DNA from 2 places in the Clostridium sp. BJN0013 genome. Region 1 is predicted to be linked to the other one. Evidence: riboswitches for the same ligand, from Rfam matches in the RefSeq annotation. Region 1 holds a riboswitch; the other holds the start of a gene.
What was found. A riboswitch is a leader RNA that binds a small molecule or an ion and turns the genes downstream of it on or off. The one in region 1 is predicted to bind glycine.
Positions count from the first base shown of each region.

Region 2: linked by a shared signal. The riboswitch ahead of gcvT (glycine cleavage system aminomethyltransferase GcvT) and the one ahead of AB3K27_RS17450 (ACT domain-containing protein) in region 1 are both predicted to bind glycine.

Region 1 is NZ_CP162495.1:3,354,370-3,366,219, reverse strand. It holds gene AB3K27_RS17465 (DMT family transporter) at 1-762, opposite strand, end outside; gene AB3K27_RS17460 (dimethylarginine dimethylaminohydrolase family protein) at 1,086-1,937, shown strand; gene AB3K27_RS17455 (PFL family protein) at 2,064-3,422, opposite strand; gene AB3K27_RS17450 (ACT domain-containing protein) at 3,441-3,710, opposite strand; glycine riboswitch at 3,847-3,938, opposite strand; gene AB3K27_RS17445 (glycine betaine/L-proline ABC transporter ATP-binding protein) at 4,174-5,358, shown strand; gene AB3K27_RS17440 (ABC transporter permease) at 5,360-6,184, shown strand; gene AB3K27_RS17435 (glycine betaine ABC transporter substrate-binding protein) at 6,208-7,104, shown strand; gene AB3K27_RS17430 (SDR family oxidoreductase) at 7,358-8,101, shown strand; gene AB3K27_RS17425 (response regulator) at 8,207-9,043, shown strand; gene AB3K27_RS17420 (SH3 domain-containing protein) at 9,109-10,422, opposite strand; gene AB3K27_RS17415 (hypothetical protein) at 10,794-10,946, shown strand; gene aroF (3-deoxy-7-phosphoheptulonate synthase) at 11,111-11,850, shown strand, end outside.
Region 2 is NZ_CP162495.1:1,799,043-1,810,892, reverse strand. It holds gene metE (5-methyltetrahydropteroyltriglutamate--homocysteine S-methyltransferase) at 1-1,725, opposite strand, end outside; partial or broken gene AB3K27_RS09415 (ATP-dependent Clp protease proteolytic subunit) at 1,911-2,054, shown strand; gene AB3K27_RS09410 (ATP-binding cassette domain-containing protein) at 2,121-3,038, shown strand; gene AB3K27_RS09405 (ABC transporter permease) at 3,149-3,778, shown strand; partial or broken gene AB3K27_RS09400 (LexA family protein) at 3,821-3,982, opposite strand; gene lpdA (dihydrolipoyl dehydrogenase) at 4,019-5,389, opposite strand; gene AB3K27_RS09390 (lipoate--protein ligase) at 5,406-6,401, opposite strand; gene gcvPB (aminomethyl-transferring glycine dehydrogenase subunit GcvPB) at 6,398-7,864, opposite strand; gene gcvPA (aminomethyl-transferring glycine dehydrogenase subunit GcvPA) at 7,861-9,180, opposite strand; gene gcvH (glycine cleavage system protein GcvH) at 9,198-9,578, opposite strand; gene gcvT (glycine cleavage system aminomethyltransferase GcvT) at 9,590-10,678, opposite strand; glycine riboswitch at 10,805-10,893, opposite strand; gene thiC (phosphomethylpyrimidine synthase ThiC) at 11,116-11,850, opposite strand, start outside.

The DNA of each region.
Region 1 (11,850 bases):
AAAACTTAAAATTTCATTTAAAAGAATTACTGCAAATATTCCTCCAAATGCTGATTCTAGAGTTAATATAAGGGCGGTACTTGTAGAGGATATATACTTTTGGGCAATATTTTGAACTACAAAAGGTATTACTGTTGTAAAGATTGTTAAATAAGCTATTGATTTTAATACCTTTGGACTTAAGTGTATGGTAAAAGATTCAAAAATTCCTGTAAGTATAATAAATAAAATGGAGGTAACTAAAAACTGTATTATAGTTGATACAATTGGATCTGAATCTTTGTTGAAATACTCAATGGCAATCATATGACAGGCAAAGGAGAGTGAACACAATATGGAGATCAAGTCTCCTTTATTAATATAAAAAGAGCCGTTCAATGTAAGTAATCCTATGCCCAATACTGCAAGTACTGCACCAAAAACGGAGTGAATATTTGGTGGTTTTTTATATACTATCCATCCTAAAAAAGGAACTATAAGTACATAGGCTCCCACCAAAAAGGATTGTTTTGATGCAGTAGTGTAAAATATGCCTGTAACTAAATTCAAAAATGCTAAAAAAAGAAATATACCAATTATACTCCCATGTAACATGTCTTTTTTTCTTATGCTTTTCAGTTTGGTTGGAAATATGACACATAAAAAAATTGTAGAAATACCAAATCTTAAACTCATTAATGTAAATGGTCTTATATCACTTAGTATATCCTTTATAATTGCATAGCTTGTTCCCCAAAGTAAAGCTACTAAGCCTAAAGTTATTGAAGATATAATAGATTTTTTTTATGATTCATGAAAATGTCTCCTACCTTCTTTGTTAAAACTGTCCTTTTAATCATTTCATATAATATGTATATAGTAATAATGACAATATTCCATACATTTAAGTATATATCTTTTATCTATAATTGTTAAGGAATGAAAATTTAATGAGCTTTTTCTAGTTGTTTAAGATTCAATCTTTAGTGTTTTGTTTCATTATTTATAAAAGTAGAGAGCATTAAAAATGGTAGCTGTAGGATAAAAAACAGATTAAAGGTACATATTAATAAAATGGATATTATTATGTTGAAAGGAGTATATTTATGGGTAATTGTTTTGTAAAAAATTCAACGGGTGTTTTAAAGAAAGTATTACTTTGCCCAGCTGATTATATAAAGCTTTACTCTATTAATGTTATATCTGAAGAGTGGATTAGAAAAGGTATTAAACTAAATATAGAGCGTTGTATTAAGGAACATGAAGAATTAATACAGGCATATAAGGAAAATGGTATAGAAGTAGTTTTAATGGAACCGGATGTAAAACTCACCAATGAAGTGTTTGCAAGAGATTTTGGCGCATGTATAAGGGAAGGATATATTTTAGGAAATTTTAAGGAAGTAATTAGAAAGGGAGAAACAGAAGCTTATAGCAATAAGATGAAAGAGCTGGGCATTCCATGTGTTGCCAAAGTTTCCGAAGGTTTTTTTGAAGGCGGAGATTTTTGGTTTTTGGATCACAGTACATTAGCTATAGGAGTTATTGACAGAACTAATGAAACTGCCATAAGAGAGATTAAACAGCAGCTTAATAAATTTGAATATAATATAATTCCCGTAAAGTGTGAAGAGGATAATTTACATTTAGACATGTGTTTTAATATTGTAGAAGAAAAGCTAGCAGTAGTGTGTAGGGAAGCTCTACCTGACAGCTTCATTAAAATGTTGGAACAAAAAGGATTTTCTTTAATTGATATTTCACAGAGGGATGTTTTTAAACATTATGGAAATCTTCAATCTTTAGGTAATGGGAGAGTAATATCACTTAAATCAAATAAAGAAGTGAATGAACAATTAAAATCTTATGGAATTAATGTAATAGATCTGGATATAAGTGAAATACTTAAAAGTGGAGGGGGGCCGCACTGTATGACATTTCCACTTCATAGAGTGTAATAACCAGTCAGTATGCCAGCTGATTTTACATAATACTTTCTAAATAGTAATTCATTGAAATAATGTATTTGTGAAAGTATAACCGGCATATCTGACCCATTGTTTAGTTAAATATAATAGTATAAACTAGTTTTTAAAGCTGTGAACAGGAGCAGGAATTCTTCCCCCCCTTGCTACAAAAGCTTCACTGGAAAACTTACTTACAGACATTATAGGAGCCTTACCCAGAAGTCCACCAAAATTAGCTTCCTCTCCGACTTTTTTACCATATACCGGAATTATCCTTATGGCAGTAGTTTTATTGTTTATCATTCCAATGGCAGCTTCATCTGCAATTATGGCAGATAGGGTGGATTCAGGAGTATCACCCGGTATTCCTATCATATCCAGTCCCACGGAACATACGCAGGTCATGGCTTCCAGTTTTTCAAGGTTTAAAGAACCTGCATTTACCGCATTTATCATTCCCTCATCTTCACTTACAGGTATAAATGCACCACTTAATCCCCCCACTTGAGAAGCAGCCATTATGCCACCTTTTTTTACTGCATCATTTAAAAGTGCCAGAGCTGCAGTAGTTCCAGGACAACCACAGCCTTCAAGTCCCATTTCTTCTAAAACTCTAGCCACACTGTCTCCTACCGCAGGAGTAGGTGCTAGGGATAAATCTACTATACCAAAGGGAACTTTTAATCTTCTTGAAGCCTCTGCGGCAACTAATTGACCCATCCTTGTTATTTTAAAAGCAGTCTTCTTTATTGTCTCTGCTACTACATTAAAATTTTCTCCTTTTATTTCTTCCAGTGCACATTTTACAACACCGGGACCGCTTACTCCCACATTTATTATGCAGTCAGCTTCTCCTATTCCATGAAATGCCCCTGCCATGAAGGGGTTATCTTCAATGGCATTTGAAAATACTACAAGTTTAGCACAGCCTATACTTTCCTTTTTTCTTGTAAGATAGGCAGTTTGTTTTATTATACGTCCCATATCTTTTACAGCGTCCATGTTTATTCCTGCTTTTGTAGTAGCTACATTTACAGAAGAACATACTTTTTCAGTAACAGATAGTGCCTCTGGCAGGGATTCAATTAATATCCTATCACCTTTAGAATAGCCTTTATGTACAAGACATGAGAAACCTCCAATAAAATCAATACCCAGTGTTTGAGTTACCTTATCTAAAATTTTTGCATATTCTACATAATCTCTATCGGAACTTGCCTGAGCAATGAGGGAAATAGGAGTTACAGATATTCTTTTATTTATTATAGGAATACCATATTCTACTTCGATTTCTTGGGCAGTTTTAACTAAATTTTCAGCGCAGGTGGTTATTTTATCATATATTTTTGTACGAGCTTTTTTACCGTCACTATCTATGCAATCTAAAAGGGATATTCCCATGGTTATAGTTCTTATATCTAAATTTTCTCTATGAATCATATTAATTGTTTCCAATATATTCTTAGTATTGATCATTTTATTCAACTCCTCAGTTTAAATTTCATGCATGGAAGTAAATATATCTTCTCGTTGAATTTTGATAACCACATCAATTTTTTCTGCCTTATCTTCAAGGGCAGTTTTTAAATTACTAAAAGTTATCTTCATTTGTGATAGATCTACAAACATTACCATAGTGAAGTAATCTTTTATGAGAGTTTGGTTTATGTCTAAAATATTTATATTATTTTCATATAAAACAGAGGTTACATTATAAATAATACCTGTTTTATCCTTGCCAATTACAGTTATGAATGCTTTCATTATCCACATCTCCTTAATAGTTATTATAGTATTAATAATTTACCCAGAAAAAATAAAATGAGACTAAAAATAAAATTAGTCTCTGGAAAACAGATTTTAAGTATGCATCCATAAAAAATAGATAGAAACTTAAAACATGAAATCCCCTGTCCTTTTTACCTGAGAGTTTCACCAAAATTTTGGCTTTCCCCTTCGGTGCTCTTAAAGAGTCTCTCCAGAGGTTCGTCCAATAACGGTTTACAAAGTTACTCCCATTATCTTCATCCATTCTTATTAAATTGATAAAATAATTATAACACGTTTAAACAGTCAATTCAAATCAATTGTAAATTGGCAGAATGTTGACAAAAAGACAAGTTATATGTTAGAATGAAGCGATCTTTAGTTACAACTTTTGAATATATTCAAAGTTGTTAGTTTAGAAGGTTTTAGTTATCATTCTAAATTTGATAGGGAGAATATTATGTCGCAAATAGAAGTAAAAAATGTATATAAGATTTTCGGAAAAAATCCTAAGAGGGTAATTCCACTTTTAGAAAAAGGAATGACAAAAAATGAAATACATAATAGGACAGGAAATGCTGTAGGAGTAAACAATGTTAGTTTTCAAGTAAACAAAGGTGAATTTTTTGTAATTATGGGTCTATCAGGAAGTGGTAAGTCTACTTTAATAAGATGCCTGAATAGATTAATAGATGCGACAAGTGGCATGATATTAATTGATGGAGAAGATATATTAAAGTGCAGTGAAGATGAACTTCGTGAAATCAGGCGAAAAAAAATAGCCATGGTATTTCAAAATTTTGCTCTTTTTCCCCACAGAACCATATGCAGTAATGTAGAATATGGATTAGAAATACAGGGAATTGACTTAAAAGTAAGAAAAGAGAAGGCATATAAGGCTTTAGAATTGGTGGGGCTAAAAGGATATGAGGAAAATATGCCTGATGAATTGAGTGGAGGTATGAAACAGAGAGTTGGACTTGCTAGAGCTTTAGCAACAGATGCAGGTATACTGTTAATGGATGAAGCATTTAGTGCATTAGATCCGTTGATACGCAAAGAGATGCAAGAAGAGATGCTGCAGTTGCAATCAAGAATGCATAAAACTGTGATATTTATAACTCATGATTTGGATGAGGCACTAAGATTAGGTGATAGAATTGCTATAATGAAAGACGGAAGTATAGAGCAAATTGGTACATCAGAAAATATATTGACCCATCCTGCTAACAAGTATGTAAAGAGGTTTGTACAGGATGTGGATAGGACCAAAATAATCACTGCGTCGGCTATAATGGAAAAATCCAAGGCAATTATTCTTTCTAAGGATGGCCCTAAATCAGCAGCAAGACTTATGAAAGATGAAGGCATATCCAGTATTTATGTAACAGATAAGTATAGAAAATTAAAAGGAATAGTACGAATAGACGATACCATAGAACTGGTAGAGCAGGGAGTTTCTAATATAGAAAGTATACTTATAACTGAAGTTCCCACAACATTACCAGATACGTCCATATCGGATCTATTGTCTGTTGCAAAAGATGCAATATATCCAATAGCAGTGGTAGACGAAGACCACATCATGTTGGGAATTATAAAAAGGTCTACTATTATAGCGGGAATAGCAAGAGAGGAGGACTGATTTGTTTACATTTCACGTAGGACCATTTTTTGAATTTATCGTTAATTGGCTAACAGATAATATGGAACCGTTTTTTCACTTAATAAAGTTAATTAACAGTACACTTATAGAGGGATTGGAAACTGTACTTTTATCTGTTCCAAGTATAATTGTTATAATAGTGTTTTCTTTATTGGCTTTAAAATTATCAGGTAAAAAAGTAGCTGTATTTACTGCCATTGGGTTATTATTTATAGATTGTATAGAATTATGGCCTCAGACAATGGAAACACTTGCATTGGTTATTGTTTCAACGTTAATATCTCTAATAATTGGCATACCTCTTGGAATACTGGCATCAAGGAGTGAAGGTTTTAATAGAGTGATACGACCAATATTAGATTTCATGCAGACAATGCCGGCTTTTGTATATTTGATACCGGCGGTTTTATTCTTTGGAATGGGAAAAGTGCCAGGAGCAATTTCAACTGTAATATTTTCTATGCCGCCTGCAGTAAGACTTACCAATTTAGGAATTAGACAAGTACCTGAGGATGTTATAGAAGCAGCTAGGTCTTTTGGTTCCACTAAGAGTCAGATGCTTTATAAAGTACAAATTCCCATAGCGTTACCTACAATATTGGCGGGAGTAAATCAAACAATAATGCTTTCTCTTTCAATGGTTGTTATTTCAGCCATGATAGGGGCAGGTGGACTTGGAAGGGAAGTTTATAATGGTATAACTCAGATGGAAATAGGCAGTGGCTTTGAAAGTGGTATTGCTGTTGTAATTCTGGCAATGGTATTAGATAGAATAACTCAATCATTAGGCCATAAAAAGAAATAAATTCTTAGGGGGTATAATAAATGATGAACAAAAAATTAAAAAAACTTGTTGTATCAGCTTTTTCAATTATATTAATTATAGGTGCATTATCTGGTTGTGGTAATACTACAGGTGATGCCAATGATAAGGAATCAAAAAGAACGGTTAAATTAGTATATGTGAACTGGGCGGAAGGAATTGCCATGACAAATCTGGTAAGTGCCATATTACAGGATAAAATGGGATATAAAGTTGACATGAAACAAGGGGATGTTGGAATGGTATTTACTTCTCTGTCTAGTGGTGACATGGATGTATTTTTAGATGGATGGCTTCCGGTTACCCACAAGGATTATATGGACAAGTATAAAGGAAAATTGGATAATCTAGGTGTTAATTTTGAGAACGCAAAAATCGGATTGGTTGTTCCAAGCTATATGAACATAAATAGTATTGAAGAATTAAATGGCATTAAAGACGAATTAGGTGGTAAAATAGTGGGAATAGATGCAGGTGCAGGTATAATGAAAGCCACTAATAAAGCCATAAAAGAATATAACTTAAACTATGAACTTCTTGAAGGTAGTGGAGCCACCATGACTGCTATGCTGAAGAAGGCAGAAGATAAAAAAGAACCTATTGTGGTTACAGGATGGAAGCCTCACTGGAAATTTGCCACTTGGGATCTTAAATTTCTTGATGATCCTAAAGGAGTGTTTGGTGAAACAGAAAATATTTATACTATAACCAGAACTGGATTTGAAAAAGATATGCCAGAAGTTGCACAATTTCTAAAGAACTTCAAAATGAACGATCAGCAGCTAGGAAGTTTAATGGGAGATATCAAAGACAATGCTAGTAAAGATCCTATAGATGTTGCAAGAGAATGGATGAAAAATAATGAAGAATTGGTTAATAGCTGGGTGCCAAAAAGTGAATAGAAAGATATAAATTTTGGCTTATTTTCAATTGTATTTTATCCGAACACTACCATTTGATTGAACACTTGAATATACGGATGTAGGTTAAAAAGGGGTTTACGAAATGTTTATGTAAGCCCCTTTTTTATGTCAAATAACTTTGCAGTAATTTCATACTAACAGTTATAGAAATTGCAAATTTACTTAAGATTTATGGTGTATACTAGATGTTGATAAACTGACTATAAACTTATTATATGAGGGAGTGATGTATATGGAGAATTTATCTGGAAAGGTAGCAGTGGTTACTGGAGCATCCAGAGGCATAGGCAGAAGTATTGCAGTAAATTTAGCTAAATGTGGCGCTTTAGTAGCAATAAATTATATTCAAAATGAAAAGGAAGCCTATAAAACTTTAGATATGGTAAAACAGGCAGGTTCTACTGGAATGTTAGTACAAGGAGATGTGGCCTCATATAATAGTGCTAAAAAAATAATGGGAAATATTCTAAGCAATATGGGCAAGATAGATATATTAGTAAATAATGCAGGCATATCCAAAGTAGGCCTTTTTATGGATATGAAAGAAAATGAATGGGAGGAAATAATAAATGTTAACTTTAAAGGAGTACTTAACTGTACCCATTGTGTATTAGACCATATGATTTCAAAAAAATCAGGTTCCATAATAAATATATCTTCCATGTGGGGAAAAGTAGGAGCATCTTGTGAATCTATTTATTCTGCATCTAAAGGGGCTGTAAATCTTTTTACAAAATCCATTGCCAAGGAAATGGGACCTTCTAATATAAGAATAAACGCTGTGGCACCAGGGGTTATCGATACAGAGATGAATTCATGGCTTCGAGAAGAAGAAAGAAAAAGTTTAATAGATGAAATACCTATAGGTAGGTTTGGAAAAAGTGACGATATAGGAAAAATTGTATGTTTTTTAGCAGGAGAATCATCTCAGTATATAACAGGACAGATAATAACCGTAGATGGGGGAATGATTTAATTAATATAGGACTAGAATTTCATAAAGTAATATTTATATTAAACGATAAATAAAATAAATTATAGGTATTAGTTTAAAAATTTAAATATTATAGGATGAAAAATTATGTATAAGATTATAATGTTGGATGATATGGTTTACGTTAGGTATAGGGTAAAGGATATTTTAGAAAATATAGGTATGGAAGTATGTGATTCAGGAACTTCTTTTGATTTTTTTAATAAATTATATGATAATAAAAAAGAATTAAATTTAATAATATTGGAAGTAGGACTCAGTAGTGAAGATGGTTTTAGTATACTTAGAAAAATAAGAGGTAGAAATTTAAATATACCTATAATGGTACTTACTAAATTAAATGACAGAAGTTCTTTTATAAAATGTATAAAAGAAGGTACTTCAGATTATATATTAAAACCTTTTAATAATAAAATGTTAATTGATAGAATATCCAAGCTTGTAGTATGTCATGAAAATTCAAATAAATCAGAGGAAATAATATATTTAAACTTTCAACAGTATATTGTTAGACAAATTGTTAAATGTAAAGCTGAGAACAAAAAATTTTCAGTTATTATGGTAAGCTTAATAAAAGAACATTTTACGGAATTAGATGAAAAGATAGATGTAAGAGATAGTTATCTTATTTTAATAGATTTTCTTTATAATCGACTAAAAGTTATTTTTAAAGTACCAGATTTATTTGAAAAATACGGCTTGTCAACTTTTGTAGGAGTACTTCCTGATTGTGATAAGGAAAAAGTCCTTTCAATTATAAATAATATGAAAGTGATTTATACTAAATTAAAAGCAATGGATAAAAGATATAGTGAATACGTACTTCAGTTTAGTTTTGTAGTATTTCCAGAAGATGGTGAAGACAAACAACAATTACTAGATAAATTAACTGTTAAAATGAAAGTAGAAATGCTTAGGAATTGAAAGTGAATTAAAAAAGAATCTCTATTTAATAGATTTAAGGAGATTCTTTTTTAATCAAAATAATATTATATTTTGATATAGTCTGAATGGACATATCCAACTGTAGAGCCCCATTGTACTTTATACCATTGACCTTCAGTACCTAAAATTGTAACATTACTTCCATTATGTAGTGTAGTAAGGACACGGCCTGTCCAAGGATTATTTCTCAAATTTAATACAGAAGAACTGTTACTTAAAGTTACCGTTCCAGTTTGGCTGCTAGTTGATGATTGGCTTGTAGAGGTATTTGTAGCTGCCATATTAGATGTAGTTACAGTTTGTGAAGTGCTTATATAACTTGAATATACATATCCTGTAGTACCATTTACAGATACTTTATACCAGCTTCCATTGGATTCTAAAATATTTACAGCTGTCCCGTTAGGAAGGGAAGATATTATATTGCCCTGAGGTGCACTTCTCAAGTTTAATGTAGAAGAGGCAGTGCTTAATTTAACATATCCTGAACTTATAGAAGTACTGCTCCCAGAAGTCTGTGTTGATGAGTTAGAAGAAAGCTGTTGACTTGCATTGTTAGTAGTACTGGTACCTAAACTTATATAATTAGAACTAACGTATCCGTAAGAAGAATTTAATTTGATTTTATACCAATCACCAACAGTCCCTACTATTTGAACTGTTTCTCCTTTTTTTAAATAGTTTAATATTGAAAAAGAAGTACCTGCTCCATTTCTTATATTTAAAACTGAACTACTATTTGATATATTTACCACTCCACTTTGGTAAGTACCATTACTTACAGGTTGGTATGTATTTGTAGGAGAACCGCTGCTTTGATTAGAATTAGAACCGGAAGATGTAGTACCTTCACCTACATATATGTATCCTTTAAGATATAAATTTCCTCTGTTCTTTATAGCTTCTTTTGAAATAGTTTTTACATTTCCATCATAGCTTCCTCTTACACTAAAGTTACCTTCGTTAAAATATATAGTATCTCCATCTACTTTTTCCACAAATCCAACATGTCCATAACCTACGGAGCCACCTCCCCATACAATTATGGAATTTGCCTTTGGTTCTGAACCATAGGAGTATACGTTATCTTTAGCATTAACATACCACCAATCCACTGCATTACCATAAAATTCTGAAGGAAGTGCAATTCCCAATTTTTCAAGAACACGTCCATAAGTAAACCAGGTGCATTGACCTGTATATCCACATTTGGCAAATATATTTCCAGATGCAGTATATGCACTGCTTTGTATATTTGGTAAATCTCCAGCAGCATGTACAGTATTTACTACATTCTTGCTACTCATGATAGCTGTTGAAATAAAAAAAGCAAATACTAGTTTTTTAGATCTATTCATGCTTGTGTACCCCCTGAAAAATATAATATAAACTAAAATAAAATTTAATAAATAGATAAACTTTTAATAATTATCGTAGTTTAACAAAGAACATTTAATGTAATTATACCATTTTTTTTTATATTATTCCATGTTATAGTTGAAATTTTTTTAATTTATTTTGTAATTTTATAAAAAATTGTATTTTTATAAAATTACAAAATATAAAAATTTACTGTTGACATAGAGATAAAAAATGTTATAATTAAGAACAAATAGAATATATCACTTTACAGGATTAAATTAAAACTCTTGTGAATGTTTTGTTTAAGTGTTTTTTAGATGTTTTATAAACTTATTGTAATGGTAATTGTTTATGGAGGTTAGGTGCAATGGAAAATATCATTGGAAGGGAAAAAGAAGCAGTAGTAAATAATAATTCATATTATTTTAACTTTACTTTTAGCTGGGGCTATTTTTATTTTAGCGCTGGTTATGTTTGCTTCCCTAAAAAATTAAAATCTCCTTCTGATGAGTTAGGATAATTATAAAAATGCATGATTAAATAAATTTTATATACAGTGTGTATTTAGTTAATTCAAACAAGGCTCATTAGAGCCTTGTTTTTTATTTTAAAAATAACTTCTAAAGCTAGCATAGAAGTTATCCTATAATTTTAAAGTGTTCAAAAATTTAAGGAGGAACTGAGATGATAGTAATTATGAGTCCAAAAACACCGACAGAAGAAATAATCATATTAAAACAAAAAATTGAATCAGAAAATAATGTTTCTATAAATGTAATACAGGGAAAAGAATATTGTATAATGGGACTGATTGGGGATACTACAAAAGTTGATGCAAGTAAAATAAGAGCCAATGAGTTTGTAGAAAATGTAGAAAAGGTTCAACAACCTTACAAATTAGTTAACAGATTGTTTCATCCAGAAGATACTGTAATTAAGGTAAAAGATGCATCTATAGGTGGAGAAAAACTGGCAGTTATAGCAGGCCCTTGCTCTGTAGAAAGTGAAGAACAAATAGTGGAAATTGCAAAGGATGTAAAAGAAAGCGGTGCTAAATTTTTAAGAGGAGGTGCTTTCAAGCCAAGGACATCACCTTACAGCTTTCAAGGACTTGGAAACGAAGGATTGGAACTCTTAAAAATAGCAAGGCAGGAAACAGGACTTCCCATAGTTACAGAAATTATGTCTGAAGATATGATAGATAAGTTTGTAGAAGATGTAGATGTAATACAAGTAGGTGCAAGAAATATGCAGAATTTTGAACTCTTAAAACAACTAGGAAAAACTAAAAAGCCGATTCTTTTAAAAAGGGGATTGTCTTCTACAATTGAAGAACTTTTAATGTCTGCAGAATATATAATGTCTGAGGGAAATGAAAATGTAATACTCTGTGAGAGAGGAATAAGAACTTTTGAAACCTATAC
Region 2 (11,850 bases), 1.6 Mb from region 1:
TTCCTTTAACGAAATATCCTCCCGTGGAAAAGACCAGTTGAGAATAGTTACAGGGCCTGTAAGCATACCCTTTACAGGCTTTGATGTAAGACTTTGAGCATATTTAGAGTATTCAACAGTAATAGGTTTTGCCCTAGATACATCTCCCCATATTATAGGCGGTTTAACACAACGGGTACCATAAGACTGAACCCAGGCTCTTTCTGTAAATAAAAATCCTTTTAAATTTTCTCCAAAATATTCCACCATATCATTTCTCTCAAATTCACCATGAACTAAAACATCAATACCAATTTTTTCTTGAAGTTCTATACACTCCTTAATTTTTTCCTTTACTTTCTTTACATATTCCTCTTTTGTGATTTCACCTTTTTTAAATTTTGCTCTATTTGATTTTATTTCAGAGGTCTGTGGAAAAGAGCCTATTGTGGTAGTTGGAAGTAATGGAAATTTAAAAAAATCTCTTTGAATCTTTACCCTTTCATCAAACTTTGGAAGTCTTACAAAATCTTTTTCAGTTAAATTTTTAACCTTTTTCTTCACTTTAAAATTATCACTATTTAATTTTTTTGTAAACTGTGAAATATTGTTTTTATATTTACTTGAATTTATATAATTTACATCACCAAAAAGCTCTTTTAATTCAGCAAGCTCTATCAGTTTTTCTTCTGCAAAAGCAAAATGGGCTTTATAATCTTCTGACAGTTTTTTTTCATTTTTTAGAGTATAGGGAACATGTAACAAAGAACAGCTTGTATTTATTACAATATTATCTTTTTTCATATGCTTTGAAAGCTCATTTAAAACTACAAAGGATTTTTCATAAGAGTTTTTCCATATATTTTTGCCATTTATTATACCTGCAAAAAGAAGAATATCCTTTGGAAATCCCCTATCTTTAATTAACTCTAAAGATTTTTTCCCCTCCACAAAATCCAGCCCTATTCCATCAAAACCAAGAGAGATCACTTCCCTGTAACAATCCCTGATGTCTCCAAAATATGTTTGAATTAATATGTTGAGGTCACCTTTATTTTTTAACAATTCTGTATATATTCTTTTAAATATTTCTATATCATTTTCACTTAAATCTGTAACTAAAATAGGTTCGTCAATCTGTACCCATTCTACCCCTAATTTATTTAATTCTATAAGAATATCTCCATATACCTTAATTATATCTTCAATAAAATCATCTAGTCTTTTTATACCCTCATAATGTGCCAATTTTAAGAAAGTAAACCCACCTATGATTATAGGCTTTGTTTTAATTCCAATCTTCAGAGCATCCTTATACTGGCTAAAAAGCTCCTTACTATTTAACTTGATTTCTGTATTGTCTTCCACTACCGGTACTATATAATGATAATTTGTATTAAACCATTTTTTCATGGGAAGTGCTTTAACATCGCCTTTTTCTCCCTGATATCCTCTGGCCATTGCAAAATAAGTATCTAATTTATTAAGACCTAATGATTTGTAACTATCTGGTATTACATTTAAAAGAACTGCCATATCAAGCATTCCGTCATAAAAAGAAAAATCATTGGAAGGTATGAAATCAATATCTGTCTGAGCTAATAGTTTCCATTGTTTTCTTTTTAAATCTTTAACATTTTGCTGCAACTTTTCCAAAGATAAATTTCCTTTAAAATAATCTTCTGTCCAAAATTTCAGCTCACGAAGTTCACCTATTCTAGGATAACCAATAATTGAGTCTTTCATAACACTATATCCTTTCAGCAAAAATTTTTTCTAAGTTAATCATAACAAAAATTCCTACCTATAGTGTAAATCCCAAAAACTATTACTTGTTATAGTTACAGTCTATAACAAAGAATACATAGAAATTGAACTATTGTTTTTATTCACTAAAAACAGCTAATATATCATATCTACAGTATGTGTAGGAATGGCTTTTAAAGACTAAGAATAAAATAAATAGTGAAAAAACAGGAAAATCCATTAAAAAAATAGAAAGGGATATGGAAAGGGATTATTTTATGTCTGCAGAGGAAGCCCTAACTTATGGAGTAATAGATAAAATTCTTTAAGTGTATTAGCTAATTGCCTCATTCGGACAAAAAATAATTTATAATTATTGACGGGAGGTATCTATTTTGAAAAATTATTTATTTAGAAGTAACAATATCAATAAATCCTATAATAATCATAAAATATTAAATAATTTATCATTAAATATAGAAGAAGGAGATATTTACGGATTTGTTGGCAAAAATGGAGCAGGTAAAACTAGTATGCTCAGAATAATATTAGGATTAATTTATCCTGATTCCGGTGAAATTGAATTATTGGGTAATACCGATATAGAAAAAATAAATTTATCAAGAGCTAAAATTGGTTCATTGATCGAAAGACCTATTTTTTATGGAAATATGACTGCAAGAGAAAATCTCCAGTTAATAAAAATTCAAAAAAATCTAGAAAATACTATAGACTTAAATAAAATATTAAAATTAGTTAATTTACATAATGTTAAAAATAAATCTAAGGATTTTTCTTTAGGTATGAAACAACGGCTTGGTATTGCTATGGCTATTTTAAATAATCCAGAATTATTAATATTAGATGAACCTATAAATGGCTTGGACCCAATTGGAATAAAAGAAATCCGAGAATTATTACTTAATTTAAACAATAAATATGGAACAACTATTTTAATATCAAGCCACATATTATCTGAGTTAACACAATTAGCTACTAAATATGGATTTATAAATCAGGGACATTTAATTAAAGAAATTTCATCAAAAGAATTACATTTAGAATGTAGAAACTACCTGCATTTAAAAGTTAACTCTATTTCTAATATTGGTAAAATAATAGAAGAACAATTTAATACACCCAATTATGAAATATTTCCAGATAACACTGTAAATATATATGATAAAATCAAAATTGAAAATTTATCTCTAATTTTATCAAAGTATAGTATAGCAATTTATGAACTTTTCCAAAATGAAGAATCTCTGGAAGACTATTTTAGCAGATTAATTAAGGGGGATAATAATGAATAATTTAATCAAGGGTGAATTTTTTAAATTTATTAAAAATAAAGGAATTAAATTAACAATAATTTTAGTGTTAATAAGTTCAGCTGTTTTTTTTTTGCTATTATCAAATTTCTATGCAAAGAAAGCCTGAAAGTTTAAATAATATTTCTGGAAGCTCTATTTTATATTTGTTATTAACTGCAGTTGCATGGGAAAATTTTTTATTTGCTATAGTAGCAGCCATTTTTGTTTGCAGAGATTTTGAAAATGAAACTATAAATATGACATTTACATATGGTTATAGCAAAATAAAAGTTTTATTAAGTAAATTTCTCGTTTATCTGGTAGGTTCAGCAGCCATACTTTATATATTTATTTTTTCATCTACAATAATTTTTTCAATATTATATGGGTTTGAAAAAGACTTGAATATATATTTTATTTTAACTATATTGAAATCAATTTTAGTGAATATGCTTGGTATTACAGCTATTTCAAGTATTACATTTTTAATATCAATCTTAACCCGAAATAGTGTACTCACTATTATCTCACCATTTTTTATACTTTTTGTTGCTATATGTATCAGTAATTTTAATAATCCTATAATATCTAATTTGCTGCCTTTTAATTTAGTAATTAATGCTATAATTAATCATGTGAAATTTATTGACCTTTTCAAATTATTAATATTATGTCTTTTAACAATTATATTTTGTATATATGTAAGTAATCTTCACTTAAAAAGAATAGAATTCAAATAATCTTATTTTAAGATTATTTGAATCTTGGTTTAACTACATTTTCATAAATCTTTTCAAGGTGGCATTTTCCATATCCACTGCAACTGCTACAATATCACGATTGTCTGCGGTATTTTGCACTTTCATAACCACTAGATCTCCATTATCTATATTTGCTCCTATCATACTGTCTCCCTTTACTTTTAGCACAAAATGCTCTTTGCTATTATTAAACCAAGGCTATATCCACTTTAATTCAAATCACTCTCTCACCAATTCCCATACTCCTTCAGAAAAAGTAGGATGGGGATGAATTACATGGGCCATTTGTGAAAGAGTCATACCATTTACAATGGCCGATGTGAATTGGCTTATTATATCCGTTGCCCGGGCACACATAAGCTGTGCTCCAAGAATTTTTTCCGTTTCCTTTTCTGCAACCACTTTCATAAACCCTCTCTCCTGCATTGTCAACACTGATTTTCCATTTGCCATCATGGGATATTTTTTAGTAATTACCTCGATACCTGCCTCTTTTGCCCCACTAGCCGTAATACCTACTGTAGCAATCTCAGGATTGGTATAGACACAACCTGGAATCAATTTTATATCTAGAGGTTCTTCTTTTCCCACCATATGCATAACTGCACAAAGTGCTTCAGAGGAAGCTGCATGGGCAAGCTGTACACCTCCAATAACATCACCAATAGCATATATAGAAGGACAGCTGGTTTTATAATATTTATCCACCAAAATTTTGCTTTTTTCTATTTCAACGGTAAAATTTTCACCAAAAAGTCCTTCTGTATTAGGCTTTCTTCCAATTGCCACAAGTACCCCATCTGCTTCAATATGCTGTAATTTTTCCTTTTCTTTATAGACACACAGAATTTTTCCTTCTTGTATTTGTTCTAATTTTTCCACATTAGCAGATGTATGAATATCTACTCCATGTTTTTTTAAAATTTGTTTTAAATTCATACCAATTTCTCTATCCATGTCAGGCAGTACCCGGTTCATGGCTTCAATAACCGTTACCCTGTGTTCAAAAGCACTATATAGGGCTGCAAATTCCATTCCAATGACACCGCCGCCAATAATAATAAGGTGGTCAAATAAATCCTCTTTTCTATTTAAAAGTTCATAGCTTGTAACGACATTTTCCAATTGGATACCAGGAATAGGAGGAATTGCAGCACTAGATCCCGAAGCTATAAGAATTCGTTCTGCTTCAATAATCTTTTCCTCTCCATTTTCACTGACAGCTACTTGATGTGCATTAACAATCTTTCCTGAAGCATAAAAAATATCTACTTTATTTTTTTGAAGTAACATTTTCATACCATCAGAAAGCTTATTTATCATCTCTTCCTTATATTTCAACAGAGCAGATATGTCAAGTACAGCTTTTTCAACCTGTATTCCAAACTTTTTACTTTCCTTTATTTTCTGGTAAATACCTGCTGAATGTAATAAAGATTTCATTGGAATACAGCCCCTGTTTAAACAAGTACCGCCCAATTCATTTTTTTCAATAACTGCCGTCTTCATCCCAAACTTTGCTGCTTCAAGTGCTGCTGTACTCCCGCCGGGTCCCGCTCCTATTACAATTAGATCATATCTCTGACACATATTTTTTCTCCTTTACTTACATATTGTCATGAATCAGCATTCCTATATCTTTGGCAATAACTGCCCGCTCTGGCTTATCTGCAAAATTATTAGTCAATACATCTTTTAATGTATTTTCCTCATAGGTACATCCAATGAGTATTTCAGAAATCCTCAAAATCATTTCCTCATCCATGGCATCAGAAAATGCATTTAACGATTTTATCTTGCCACCTTGAACTTCAAACTGCAATTGTATATCTCCCCACTCAAAACGTCCTAACATTTCATACTGGAATTCAATTTTTCTTCCATATTTCCATTTCCAGGATTCAAACTTTTCCTTTAAAATTTCAAGTTCTTCTTTTTGAATCCGTGATTCATGAAAGGGTTTCGGCTTTAATCCATATACTTCTCCAAAAGCTTCTATAAGTTTCTCACACATCTTATCTATTGTAAGAGAGGAAGAAAGTTTTTTTAAATTTACTACCCTTGATCTTATGGAATTTACACTTTTGGATTGTAATTTTTCTTTTGAAACATTAAGATACTTAGCCATATGTTCCATATCTACATCAATCAAAAGTGTTCCATGATGATAGCAAAAATTACCGGACTTATAAAATGCATTTCCCGAGAATTTTCTTCCATCTACTGTAATATCATTTCTTCCTGTTTTTTTTGCATTGATTCCCAGCTTTTTAACCGCCTGTACAATTACTTCAAGCTGTTTGTCTACATCATAGTTATCTTTTCTTATTAAAAATGTAAAGTTAAGGTTTCCAAGATCATGGTATACAGCTCCTCCTCCAGATAATCTGCGTACTAAATATCCTCCATCATTTTCAAGTTCTTTTACCTTACATTCCTTCCAGCAATTTTGATTTCTTCCTATAACCACCGTATGACGGTTTTGCCACAAGTATAAAATACATTCCCTTTCCCCCACATGAAAGGTTAGATATTCTTCCAGGGCCAGATTTTTATAAGGATAAGTTCCTTCACTTTTCACAAATAACAGCTTCTCTATCATTTATAAACCGCCTTCCCTGTATTATTTTTATCCTTAATGTAATACTGGAGTTTAGGTTTTGTAGCCGCAAGAACTTCATCTGGCCTGTGAACTGCCGTATTATATGGATATTCATGCATCTTTTCCGGTGCTTCTTCTGCCTTTTTATATATTTCTTTGAAGACACAAATTGCATGGTCCAGTGTTTCTTTTGTCTCAGTTTCAGTAGGCTCAATCATCAGTGCCTCATGGACAATCAACGGAAAATATATTGTAGGAGGATGTATGCCATAATCAAGAAGAGCCTTTGCTATATCCAATGCCAGAACCTGGTGTTCCTTCTTCATCCTTTTCAGGGTTATAACAAATTCATGCATACAAGTTCTGTTATAAGCCACATCATAACAATCAGATAATTTCACTCTCATATAATTGGCATTTAATACTGCATTTTTAGCTGTTTCTGGAATACCCTCCCGGCCTAACATCATAATATAGGCAACAGCTTTTACAACCACTTGAAAATTGCCGTAAAATGACTTTACATCACCTATACTTTCTTCTGTCTTATGTAATACATAAGTGTCATCTTTCTGCTTTATAACTATTTTTCCGGGAAGAAATTTCTGTAGAAAATCCTTACAGCCTACAGGACCGCTTCCAGGTCCTCCTCCTCCATGAGGTGCTGAAAATGTCTTGTGTAGATTAATATGTACAATATCAAATCCCATATCTCCAGGTCTTACAATACCCATAACTGCATTTAAATTGGCACCATCATAATAATTTAATCCCCCAGCTTCATGAACCATTTTAGTTATTTCTAAAATATTCTTGTCAAATAAACCTAAAGTATTAGGATTAGTTAACATAAGTCCTGCGGTATCTTCTCCAAGTACTTCTTTCAATTTATCTATATTCACACATCCATCCTTCCCTGAAGGAATGCTGATTACTTTAAACCCTGCCATAACCGCACTTGCAGGATTGGTTCCATGAGCTGAATCCGGTACGATAATTTTATCTCTCTTTTTGTCATTTCTGCTTTCGTGATAGGCTTTAATTAAAAGTAATCCTGTAAATTCTCCATGGGCGCCTGCTGCAGGCTGCATGGTCATTGCATCCATTCCCGTTATTTCACATAAATACTGCTCTGCCATATAAAGCAGCTTAAGACAACCTTGTACTGTATCTTCCGGCTGCATCGGATGTATTTTTGTAAATCCAGAAAGTGATGCTATTTCTTCGTTGATTTTGGGATTATATTTCATGGTGCATGACCCAAGTGGATAAAACCCATCATTAACTCCATGAGATCTTTTGGATAGGCCGGCATAATGTCTGCTGATTTCACTCTCTGATAATTCCGGAAGACGGATTTCTTTCTGTCTAAGTGCACAGTTTGGAATTACAGAAGGTACATCATTTTCAGGTAAAATGCTGGATTTTCTTCCGGTATTTCCTTTTTCAAATAACAATTTCATTTTTTCTGCATCTCCTTTACAATACCAACTAATTTATCCATATGAGCCTTAGTATTTAATTCTGTGGTACACCATAGTATTTCTTTTTCTCCAATAGGAAGTCCTCCTAGAATATTCTCTTTCTCCAATTGTTTAAGTATTTCATCCGCATTACTGTCTGAAACTGTTACAAATTCATGAAAAAATTCCTGCGAATATTTCAATTTCAATCCTGCCTTTTCTAATTCCTTTTGCAAATAATGGGCTTTAGAGGTACATTGAATAGCCGTTTCTCTTATACCTTCACTTCCCATAACTGTCATATAAACTGATGCTGCCATTGCACACAGTGCCTGATTGGAACAAATATTGGAACCTGCCCTTTCCCTTTTAATATGTTGTTCTCTCGCCTGCAGAGTCAGTACAAAAGCCCTTTTTCCATCCACATCTACAGTTTCTCCTACAATACGTCCAGGAAGCTTCCTCATCATTTTAGATGTAGCTGCCATAAACCCAAGATAAGGTCCTCCAAAAGATAAAGGCATTCCAAGGGGCTGCCCCTCTCCCACTGCGATATCTGCACCACATTCTCCTGGTGTTTTTAAAATCCCAAGAGAAATAGGATTACAGCCCATGACAAAACTTGCTCCTTTTTCATGTACCATCTCTGAAATCTTGTCTCCATCCTCTACAATGCCATAATAATTTGGCTGCTGCATATAAAAACATGCTGCCTTATCACCAAGCATTTTATTAAGTTTTTCATAGTCTGTAATACCATCTTTTTCAGGTACAATAAAAAGTTCTGCACCACTGCCAAAACAATAGGTCTTAATAGTGCTCATAACCTGAGGATTTATAGTTTCAGATACATATATACTTTTTCTTTTTTTATTTCTGCACATGGCTACTGCTTCTGCTGCTGCACTGGCTCCATCATAAACTGACGCATTGGAAACATCCATGCCAGTAAGTTCACAAATCATAGTCTGATATTCAAAAATGGATTGTAAAATTCCCTGGCTGATCTCTGCTTGATAGGGGGTATATGCAGTTTGAAATGTTTCTTTTGAAAGTACACTTTTTACAACAGCCGGTATATAATGATTATATGCTCCTCCCCCTCTAAAGATATATTTAAAAATTTTATTTTTTTCAGCTATTTCCTCCATTCTAGCTGATGTCTCCATTTCAGAAATCCCTTCAGGAAGTTTCAATTCTCTTTTAAATCTTACTTTCTGTGGAATATCACAGAATAAATCATTAAAGCTTTTATAGCCTATTTCATTTAACATCTCCAGCTGTTCTTCTCCGGTATTTGGCACATAAGTTCCCATAGGATTACCTCCATCTGTTATTCTTTCTCACTATTTACAACTGCCTCATATTCTTCAGCTGTCAATAAATTTTCTCTAGCACTTATTTCTCTTATTTTTACAAGCCATGCTTCATAAGGAGCTTCATTAATCCACCCCGGTCTATCCAAAAGCTCTTCATTAACTTCCTCTACAACACCACTTAGTGGTGCAAATACATCCGATGCAGCCTTAACGGATTCCACATCTAAAAATACTTCCCCACAAGTAACTTCATCACCTTCCTCTGGAAGATTTACAAATACCAGATCCCCAAGTTCACTCTGTGCATAATCAGTCAAGCCAACTAAAGCCTTATCTCCTTCTATTTTTACCCATTCATGTGATTTAGTGTACATAAGTTCCTTTGGAAAATTCATTTTTATTCCTCCTATTTACTTTTTTTATAAAATGGCAGCTCTACTACCTCTGCTTCTACTTTTTTTCTCTTTGCAATTACTGTTACTTTTGTTCCCGGCTTACTGTAATCTGAAGGAAGCATGGCCATAGCTGCAGGATAACCAATATATGGGCAATAGGTTCCAGATGTAGTGATTCCAATCTTACAATCTCCTGAATAAACTTCCATATTCTCTCTTATAATACCTCTTCCTGTAACTTTTAGTCCTATTCTCTTTTTTTGTGCCGGTTCCTTTTGCTCCAATGACTTTTTACCTATAAAGTCCTCTTTATCCATTTTAACAAACATACCAAGACCTGCTTCTATGGGCGTTATTTCATCATTCATCTCATGTCCATACAAAGGCATGCCTGCTTCCAATCTCAGTGTATCTCTGGCACCCAAACCGCAGGGAATTAATCCTTCTTCCTTGCCTGCTTCTAAAAGAATTTCCCATATTTTCGGTGCCTCTAAAGCTTCCATGTACATCTCATAGCCATTTTCTCCGGTATATCCTGTTTTTGAAATCATACACTTTGCGCCTTCTAAAGTACAGTTAAATATGCCGCTGTAATATTTCTTTGGTATTTCATCTAACTTTGCTACCTTGCTTATGACTGAAAATGCTCTCGGCCCCTGTAATGCAATCTGTGCCACCTCTTTTGAAATATCCTCAAATACTACATTACCCTGTCCATGAGTCTTCACCCAATTATAAACTTTATTTTTATTTGCAGCATTGACCACAAGCAGATAATCATTGTCCTTTACTTTATACACAATCATATCATCCACTACACCGCCTTCTTCATTGCACATGGGACTATATCTTGCCTGACCATGATACATTCCTTCAAAATTATTGGTAAGCAGATAATTAAGATTTTTTAATGCATCTTCACCTCTGCAAGTAACTTCTCCCATATGGGATACATCAAATACGCCACAGGCCTTTCGTACTGCCATGTGCTCTCTTATTACTCCCTCTTCATATTGAACCGGAAGCAGATAGCCTGCAAAAGGAACCATTTTTCCTTTATACTTTAGATGTTTTTCATAAAGTGGTGTCTTTTTTTCCATTGCTCCATCCCCTTTTCAATAAAAAAAGCACATAAATAAACAACCTATTTATTTATGCGCTCTGTCTTTATACCTGAAAGATTTTAGCTTCTTCGGTGTATTGCTTATTGCTACTTTCCAGAGTTTCGTCAAAATCCAGTCCTTTTACCTGAGAGTTTACTGCAGCTTCCCCTTCGGTGCTGCCATATTCCGGCAGTCTCTCCTAAATCCATCATCCGAGTATTATATTTTTATTAATAAAATATTAGCATAGCCCCTTTATAGTGTCAATAAAATACTAAAATTCCATATCAATTTCTTAAATTTTATTCCTTATTATTTACAATAAAAAAATTAATATATAAAATTATTATGAAATTCATATAATTTTTAACCTTTTGCAATATCTATACATAATATATATTTTTTACAATTATACTGTATATTTCAAAATACCTTTAATCTTCTTCTCTTAAAATATTTATATTTTTCCCCTCCATTACTTTGTTCATATTTCTTACAGCACACATTTTTCCACACATAGTACAAGTATCTTCATGTTCCGGGGTAGATTCTTTTCTGTATCTTATTGCCTTTTCCGGATCAATTGCCAATTTAAACATCTTATCCCAGTCAAGCTCCCGTCTTGCCTTGCTCATTTTATAGTCCCAATCTTTTGCACCTTTTATATTATTGCTTATATCTGCAGCATGTGCTGCTATTTTAGAAGCTATAATTCCTTCTTTCATATCCTCAACACTTGGAAGCCTTAAATGCTCTGCTGGAGTAACATAACACAGAAAATCTGCACCGTTTGCAGCTGCTATCGCTCCACCAATAGCACTTGTTATATGATCATATCCCGGTGCAATATCTGTAACTAAAGGTCCAAGTACATAAAAAGGCGCACCATGACACAATTTTTTTTCCAGCTGCATATTAGAAGCTATTTCATTTAAAGGCATATGTCCTGGTCCTTCGACTATAACTTGCACATTCTTTTCCCATGCTCTTTTGGTAAGCTCTCCAAGAGTTATAAGTTCCTTTATCTGACTGGCATCTGTAGAATCATTGATGCTTCCTGGACGACAGGCATCTCCGAGACTTATGGTAACATCGTATTTTGCAAATATATCTAAAACTTTATCGTAGTATTCATAAAATGGATTTTCTTTATTGTTTAGTTCCATCCA